DNA from 2 places in the Pseudoduganella sp. jia 9 genome. Region 2 is predicted to be linked to the other one. Evidence: predicted binding sites of a transcription regulator. Region 2 holds the regulator's gene; the other holds the start of a gene.

Region 1 (4,416 bases), on a different contig from region 2:
GAAACCGGAATTGACGATGTACAGCGTGTCGAACGGCTGGCCGATCGTGTGGATGCGCTGGCCAGTCTTGAATTGCACGTGCTGGAACAGCAGTTCTTCGGCGTTGACGGAGCAGGCCGCGGGGATATGCAGGAGGTCGCAGACTTCCTTCAGGTTCGACCAGAGACGGCCCTGGCGCTGGCGGCCCGCCTCCATGGCGGGCGTTTGGGCGGCCGGGGCGGCGACTCGGGCTTCGGACATTTGCGTAGGGAGCATGCTTATCTCCTGATTTCAGGTCATGTATGTTCGGATTAAAAAGCGGATTACTACAAAAGGTTAAGACTTTGTTCGAAGCTAGTTTTGGCTTTAAAACTGATAGTATTTTTTGCTGTTGCCATCCAGAGGAGTGGATATACGGCAACTCGCTTTGAATGGTTTCAGTATGCCAACGGGGGGAGGGGAAGGATATCGGTATGCGCTGAATGTGCCCGTAGGAGCTCGCGCAGGACTGTAGGAGTATTCCTACTAACCGATATCATGCTTCAGAGTGAGGAAGGGGCCCCGTACGGGGCGAGGCGGGGTCAGGACTTGAACGGGGAAAGCAGCTTGTGCGCTACGGCGTATTGAACCATTTCCGACAATGAACTCATGCCCATTTTCTGCATGATCCGGGTTTTATGAGTACTGACGGTTTTTACCGACAGGTGCAGACTATTGGCGATTTCGGTAATCGACTTGCCTGATACGAGTAGCGAAAAAACCTCGAATTCTCGATCGGACAGCTGTTTATGCAGCAGGCTTTCATTCGGCATCATGATATTCAGGGCCAGCTGCTCGGCAACCTCGGTACTGATATAGGGGCGGCCGGAGGCCACCTTGCGAATGGCGCCCACCAGCTGGGTCCCGGCACTTTCCTTTGTCAGGTAGCCCTGCGCGCCCGCGCGGATGGCGCGCACGGCATATTGCTCTTCTTCATGCATCGTGAGGATCAGCACGTTCAGCTTGGGCGCTTCGCTGCGGATCTGACGGATCAGGTCGACACCGCTGCGGCCCGGCATCGACAGGTCGAGCAGCAGCAGGTCGAAGCCACCCTGGCGCACATGGCGCAGTACCTCGAAACCATCGACAGCTTCGCCGACGATGTCGATGTCGGGAGCGCCGTCGAGAATGCGCTTGAGGCCCTCGCGCATGATGGTGTGGTCGTCTGCGATGACTATTCTGATCATGGATGGTTTCGGTGACACTCCGTTGTTGCTTGCCGCTGCTGCGTGGTGCCATGCGGAAAGCATAAGGTGCGGCATGCGGTACGGGCGCAAGGCATCAGGGCGAAGACATTGATTGCGGCGGATGCGAGTATTGCAAGACCTATTCCGGCAGGGGTTCTTTCAGCAGGCGGTGCACCAGCACCGGAATCTTCGAGTGCGACAATACCTTGTTGGTGACACTGCCCAGCAATAACTGGCCCCAGCCGCTGCGGCCGTGCGAGCCGATGAAGATCAGGTCGCAGCCTTTTTGCTCCGCGATTTCAACGATCTTCAGTGCCGCGCTTTCGGAAAATGCGGTCATGCTTTCGCATCGCACGCCTTTCTTGTCGCACGAGGTCTCGATCGACTGCACGTGATCGCGGCCGGCGCGCCCCATCGCGGCACGGTATTCCTCTTCGCTGGGATAGCTGGGCGGGATGATCTCGACATAGATCGGATACTGGTATTCCGGCGCGACGAACAGGGCAAGCACTTCCGCGCCGAGTTGCTGGGCGAACGAAACACCGGCGCAGGCAGTCATCCGGGACACGGCGGAACCATCGGTGGTAATCAGAATTTTCCGGTACATACCCGCTCCTTGATAGCATACGCCTCCGCATTGTAGTCCCGAATCGCTCTCTTGTCTGGATGTAAAGACTTGATCTTCCTCAATAGAGAGATGAGCCTGGCACAAGCTTGTCGTCGATACTATATTTGTACATGACAAACTTTAAGTTGCCCCGCCGCGACCCAAATACAACACAAAGCAATTCTTTTCCAGTTGCCGCACAGGATTGAAGTGACCGAGATTGAACAAGCGGACGACCCCCTGCTACACTCGCGGAAGTGCGTTAATATTGCCGGGCGTCATCACTGCATACGCCACTGAAGACAGCCAGGTAGTTGAAACGAAAGCATTTTTTGAATATGGAGAAGCAGGGATATGACCGACGCCGCTGATGATTTCGACGCATTATTCGAGGAAGTGTCCGCGCAGCGTGCCAACGCCACTCCGGCACCGGCGCCGGCTCCGGCCCCCGTGCCGGCCGCGGCTGCTGCAGAAGACGACCTGGAAAGTCTGTTCGACGAAATCGCCTCCCGTCCCGCGGCACCGGTTGCTGCCGCCGCATCGGCCGCCGCACAGGTTGCCGAGGCACCGGTTGCCGAGGATGGTCCGCAGGACGGCACCATGTTCGAGCGCCTGGGCGGCATCGTCCGCCTGTTGCACGACTCGTTGCGCGAACTGGGCTATGACAAGGCGCTGACCGAAGCTTCGAGCCAGATCGTCGACGCGCAGGACCGCCTGGAATACGTGGCATCGCTGACCGAGCAGGCCGCGAACAAGGTATTGAACACCCTCGACGACGGCATGCCGGCACAGGACGTGCTGTCGAAGAAGTCGAAGGAAATGGAAGACCGCTGGGCCGCGCTGTTCGAAGGCAAGCTCAGCATTGAAGAATTCAAGACGCTGGCCGGCGACTCGCGTGCGTTCGCGCAGGCTGTGTCCGAAGCCACCGAAGCCGAGAAGGCACGCCTGCTGGAAATCATGATGGCGCAGGACTTCCAGGACATCACGGGCCAGTTGATCAAGAAGGTCGTGATCATCACCAAGACGGTCGAGCAGGAACTGGCGCAGTTGCTGAAAGACAATGCTCCTCCCGACAAGCGTGAGCTGATCGCGCAGAAAGAGGCCCTGGAAGTGTCGTTGATGAGCGGCCCGTCGGCCCCATCCGTGGCGCTGAACCAGGACAACGTGGACGACCTGCTTGCCGACCTGGGGTTCTGATGGACGATATGCTCAAGGAGTTCGTCGTCGAGGCGATGGACCTGGCGGTCAATGTCGAGGAGCACCTGCTGCGCCTCGAGCGCGATCCCGACAACAAGGAAACGCTGAACGCCGTGTTCCGCTCGTTCCACACCATCAAGGGTGGCGCGGGCTTCATGAACCTCGGCGCCCTGGTATCCGCCTGTCACCTGACGGAAAACCTGTTCGACGCGCTGCGCACCGGTGCGGCGCCGGTCACGCCGCTGTCGATCGAGGCGGCGCTGCAGGCATCGGGCTTCGTCGCCGACCAGCTGGCGGAACTGAACAACGGCGCGGCACCGGACAGCATGGGGCCGATGCCGGCCGACCTGGAAGCGATCCTGAACCAGGCCATCGAAGGCAAGGAAAGCTCGGCCAAGCCGGCCGCGAAAGCGGCGCCTGCGCCTGCGCCTGTGGCGCCGGTAGCCGCGCCGGCACCTGCCGCAGCGGCCCCACGCGCGCCATCGGCTGACGGCCTCGACTGGGAATCCATGTACGAAGCCGTCGTGCCGCCGGGTACCTGTAGCCGGCCGGCCGGCGCACCTGCCGCCGCCGTGGCAGCGGCGCCCGCAGCGCCCGCTGCCGCCGCGCCGGCCGCGGATGCGCCTGCCGCAGCCGCGCCCGCGAGCGAGGCCGCGACCGGGAAGAAATGGGACGGCGTCGAGCGCCGCGACGAGGCCAAGGCAGTCCACGCCGCGCCCGCAAAGGAAGAAAGCATCCGTATCGATGCGGTCAAGCTCGATGCGCTGCTGGAAGTGGCCGGCGAATCCGTGCAGGCCGCCAACCAGGCCGCCGTGCTGCTCGAGCGCCTGCAGCAGTTCAAGTTCGAAGGCCATGCCGCCACGCTGATGTCGGCGCTGACCGAAACGCTGGAACGCGCATCGCGCTACTCCACCGAACTGCAGCGCGCCACGCTGGCGACCCGCATGCAGCCGGTCGGGCGCCTGTTCCAGAAGTTCCCGCGCCTGGTGCGCGAGCTGGCGAAGGACCTGGGCAAGGAAGTCGAGCTGGTCATCGAGGGTGCGGAAACGGAAGTGGACCGCGTCGTCGTCGACAGCCTGTATGACCCGCTGGTGCACATGCTGCGCAACGCGCTCGACCACGGCGTCGAAGGCCCGGATGCCCGCGTGGCCGCCGGCAAGAACCCGAAAGCCACGATCCTGCTGAAAGCGTGGCAGGAAGCCAACAGCGTGATGATCGTGCTGCAGGACGACGGCAAGGGCATGGATCCGGTCGCGCTGCGCCGCAAGGCCGGCGAGAAAGGCCTGATTTCGCCGACCGCCAACATGACGGACGACGAGTCCTACCAGCTGGTATTCCTGCCGGGCTTCTCGACCAAGGAAGTGGCCTCGTCCGTTTCCGGGCGCGGCGTCGGCATGGACGTGGTGA
Region 2 (4,416 bases):
GCGAGCCGGACACGATCAGGCAGACGATCATGAACGGCCGCCACGGCGTGATGCCGCCGATGGGCGCGGCGGTCGGTTCCGACAAGGATGTCGAGAACGTCGCGCACTATGTGCTGAGCCTTTCCGGCAGCAGCGCGGCCGATCCGATCAAGAGCGTGTTTGGCAAAGGCAAGTTCACCGCCTGCCTGGCCTGCCATGGCGCCGGCGGCACCGGCAACCATGCGCTCGGCGCGCCGAACCTGGCCGACAAGACCTGGCTGTACGGCGGCAGCGCCGAGACGATCATGGAAACCATCCGCACGGGCCGCGACAACACCATGCCGGCGTTCGGCGACTTCCTCGGCGAAGGCAAGGTGCACGTGCTGTCGGCCTACGTGTGGGGCCTGTCCAACGAAGCGAAATGACACGAAACGAGACAGGCATGAACGCCCCCGTGCCCGAACAGGTGATCCGGATGTACGAGAAGCGCCAGCCGATTCATCCGCGCGAGACGGATGGCCGCTACGCGCGCCTGCGCTGGCTGTGCCTGTGGCTGACGCAGCTGGCGTTCTACGGCACGCCATGGCTGGCGTGGAACGACCGCCAGGCCGTGCTGTTCGACCTGGGCACACGCAAGTTCTACCTGTTTGGCCTGGTGCTGTGGCCGCAGGATTTCATCTACCTGGCCGCGCTGCTGATCATCTGCGCCTGGGGGCTGTTCCTGGTGACGGCGGTGGCCGGCCGCGTGTGGTGCGGCTTCGCCTGCCCGCAAACGGTGTACACCTCGATCTTCCTGTGGATCGAGCGCAGGATCGAAGGCTCGCGCGCGGCGCGCATCGCGCTCGACCGGCAAGGCCCTTCGGCGCGCAAGTTCGCCAGGCGCGTCGCCAAGCATCTGGCATGGGGCGCCGTCGCGCTGTGGACCGGCTTTACCTTTGTCGGCTACTTCACGCCGGTGCGCGAGCTGGGCACCGGCATCGCCACGCTGGCATTGGGGCCATGGGAATGGTTCTGGGTGCTGTTCTACAGCTTCGCCACCTACGGCAACGCCGGCTGGCTGCGCGAGCAGGTCTGCAAGTACATGTGCCCGTACGCCCGCTTCCAGAGCTCGATGTTCGACCGCGATACGCTGATCATCACCTACGACACGGGGCGCGGCGAACCGCGCGGCAAGAAGGCCACGGGCGGTGCCTGCATCGACTGCACGCTGTGCGTGCAGGTATGCCCGGCCGGCATCGATATCCGCAACGGCCTGCAATACGAATGCATCGGCTGCGCCGCCTGCGTGGATGCCTGCAACGATGTGATGGACAAGGTCGGCCAGCCGCGCGGCCTGGTGCGCTACAGCACGGACCGGGCGATGGCCACGAACATGACGGCGGCGCAGATCCGGCGGCGTGCGCTGCGTCCGCGCGTGCTGGCCTACTGCGCCGCGCTGCTGGCGGTCACGCTGGCGGTCGGCCATGCGCTGGCTACCCGCACGCCGCTGAAAATGGACGTGATCCGCGACCGCGGCTCGATGGGCCGCGAAGTGGATGGCGGCGCCATCGAGAACGTGTACCGGCTGCAGATCATGAATACGTCGGAGCGGCCGCACCGCTACCGGATCGCCGCCACCGGCCTGCCCGGCCTGGCGCTGGCGTCGGAAGATGTCGTCGCGCTGGCCGGCACCGAAACGCGTGCCGTGCCGGTGCGGGTACGGGCCCCGCACGGCGCCGGCAAGACCGGCTCCAACGGGATCGCCTTCACGCTGACGGCGCTCGACGATGCCAGCCTCGCCGTCGAGGAAGCCGCGGTCTTCATCATCCCGCGCTGAAAAGGAGTCCACGATGCACACGATTTCCGCCACACCCTGGTACCGCGAGCGCTGGCCATGGCTGCTGATGGCCGGCCCGGCCGCCGTGCTGGCAGCCGGCGCCTATACCGGCTGGCTGGCCTTCGCGCAGCAGGATGCGCTGGTGGTGGGCGATTACTACAAGCGCGGCAAGGCGATCAACCAGGACTTGCGGCGCGACCGCAGCGCCGCCGCGCTGGGCGCCGCCATCGCGCTGCGCTACGACGCCGCACATGGCGTACTGCATGGCCGCCTGTCCATGCGCGAACCGGTGCGCAGCGGCCCGCTGCAACTGCACCTGGCGCATGCCACGCAGCCGGAGAAGGACCTGCGCCTGCTGGTGCGCCCCGACGCGGCCGGCCGCTTCGCCGTGCCGCTGCCGCTGCTCGAACGCAGCCGCTGGACCGTGCTGGTGGAAGATGAACGGCGCACCTGGCGCCTGGAAGGCCAATGGCACTGGCCGGCGGCGCGGCAGGTGACGCTGGCGGCCCTATAGCACTAGTGGGTCACTACGCGCAGGTCTCGGTGCCGGCCGTGATCGCCTTGAGCCGCGGCAGGTCGAGCACCTCGACTTCCCGGTTCGACACCTTCAGCAGCCCCTGCTTCTTGAACTTGTTCAGCAGCCGGCTGATGCTCTCGATCGTCAGGCCCAGGTAGTTGCCGATGTCCTCGCGCGACATGCGCAGCTGGAACGCGGTGCTGGAATAACCGCGCACCTCGTAGCGCGAAGCCAGGTTGACGAGAAATGCGGCGAAGCGCTGCGTGGCCTGCATATTCCCCAGCAGCAGCATCACGCTCTGCTCGCGCGTGATCTCCTGGCTCATCATGCGATGGAAGTGGCGCAGCAGGGTGGGCATGTCCACCAGCAGCCGTTCCAGGCTGGCGAACGGGATCTCGCATACTTCGCTGTCCTCCAGCGCCAGCGCGCTGCAATAGTGCCGGTCGGTGCTGATCGCGTCCATGCCCAGCAATTCACCGCCCATCTGGAAGCCCGTCACCTGTTCCTCGCCGTTGGCGTTGATCTGGTAAGTCTTGAAATGGCCAAGCCGGATCGCGTACAGGTTCGTGAACTGCTCGCCGATACGGAACAGGTTCTCGCCCTTCTGCACCTTGCGGCGGCGGCCGATGATCTTGTCCAGCTTGTCCATGTCGCCCATGTCCAGCCCCATCGGCAGGCACAGCTGGTGCATGCTGCAGGTCGAGCAGCGCGCCTTCAGGATTTCAATCGTGGCGCCGGGCAGGGTCAGCGAGGGAAGCTCATGCATCTTTGTCATGGTCGGTTACGGTTGACCCACAGTGTACTTGATCCGGCGGGCGCGCCAGGCTCGCCGCAACTTGCAGCTTGCGTGCCCTTCCGCACAGTACGCCAGAGGCGAAGCGGCGCATAGTGAACCGATAACAACGCGGCGGGGGGAGACCATGCGACCGCTCGGTATCAAGGCGAAAGTCGCACTGGCGACGACAGTCACATCCATCGTGATGATCGCGCTCGTGACCGTGCTGCAGGCCCAGCGCATGCAGGAGGGTGTCTCGCGCGTGCTGTTTGCCCAGCAGGATGCGCTGATCGCGCGCACCGCGCTCGAGGTGGATGAAAAGATGACGCTGCTGCGCGACATCGTCGCCGAATCGGCACGCTGGCAGCCCAGCGACATCTGTGCCGACCCGCCGGCGCTGCGCGCGCACTACGACTACAGCGCCGTCCTGCGCCTGTTCGACGATATCATCGTCGTCAGCCCGGCCGGCGTCATCGTGGCCGACGTACCCGCGCTGCCGGGCCGCCCCGGCGTCAGCGTGACGGACCGCGCCTACTTCCAGCGCGTGCTGGTGGAAAAGTCTCCCCTGATCGCCGAGCCGGTGATCGGCAAGGCGAACCGGCAACCCGTGGTGCAGATGGTCGCCCCGGTGCTGAGCGAGGACGGCGACGTGGCCTGCGTGCTGATTGGCGTGTTACGGCTCTACAAGAACAACCTGCTGGGACACCTGCGCACGGCCAAGGTGGGCCGCACCGGCTACTATTTCATCGTCACCGGCTACGAGCCGTCGGTGTATGTCGTGCACCCGGATCCAACCCGGCTGCTGAAACCACGCAACCCGGAAGGCTACGCCGCCACCATGCTGGCGATCCGCGAAGGGTTCGAAGGCACCACGATCAGCACCGACGGCCGCGGCGTGCGCGCGCTGCTCAGCTACAAGCGCCTGAAGACGGTACCGTGGATCCTGATTGCCAACCTGCCGGCCGAGGAAGCCTTCGAACCGTTCGAAGACCTGCTGGCGCGGCTCGCCCTGTGGGGCACGCTGGCCTCGCTCGTCACCGCAGCCGTCATCACATGGACCATGCTGCGCCTGATGTCGCCGCTGATGCGGCTGCGCGATGCGATCGGCGCGCTGCGCGGCGCGCCGCAGCAGTTCGCCCCGCTGCCGGTCACGTCGCGCGACGAGATCGGCGAACTGACCGGCGCCTTCAATGAACTGATGCGGGAACGTTCGGCGGCCGATGCGCATGCCGGCGACCTGATGGACGAGCTGGAGACCCGCGCCGCCGAGCTGGAACGGGCGCGCGACCGCGCCGAAGCAGCCAACCGGGCAAAGAGCGATTTCGTGGC

The links. The regulator FNR, encoded in region 2, switches genes on or off when oxygen is low (the NO sensors DNR and NnrR bind a similar motif). The targets are predictions, from matches to a motif close to TTGATNNNNATCAA.
Region 1: ACY34H_RS26870 (universal stress protein) is a predicted target of FNR. The motif match lies at 1,882-1,895, and genes of this name have one in related genera.

The regions. Positions count from the first base shown of each region.
Region 1 covers NZ_JBUPWE010000024.1:86,848-91,263, reverse strand. The annotation lists gene ACY34H_RS26880 (Crp/Fnr family transcriptional regulator) at 1-195, opposite strand, end outside; gene ACY34H_RS26875 (response regulator) at 561-1,205, opposite strand; gene ACY34H_RS26870 (universal stress protein) at 1,345-1,812, opposite strand; gene ACY34H_RS26865 (protein phosphatase CheZ) at 2,167-3,009, shown strand; gene ACY34H_RS26860 (chemotaxis protein CheA) at 3,009-4,416, shown strand, end outside.
Region 2 covers NZ_JBUPWE010000001.1:16,706-21,121, forward strand. The annotation lists gene ccoP (cytochrome-c oxidase, cbb3-type subunit III) at 1-404, shown strand, start outside; gene ccoG (cytochrome c oxidase accessory protein CcoG) at 422-1,795, shown strand; gene ACY34H_RS00090 (FixH family protein) at 1,809-2,309, shown strand; gene fnr (fumarate/nitrate reduction transcriptional regulator Fnr) at 2,323-3,078, opposite strand; gene ACY34H_RS00100 (response regulator) at 3,233-4,416, shown strand, end outside.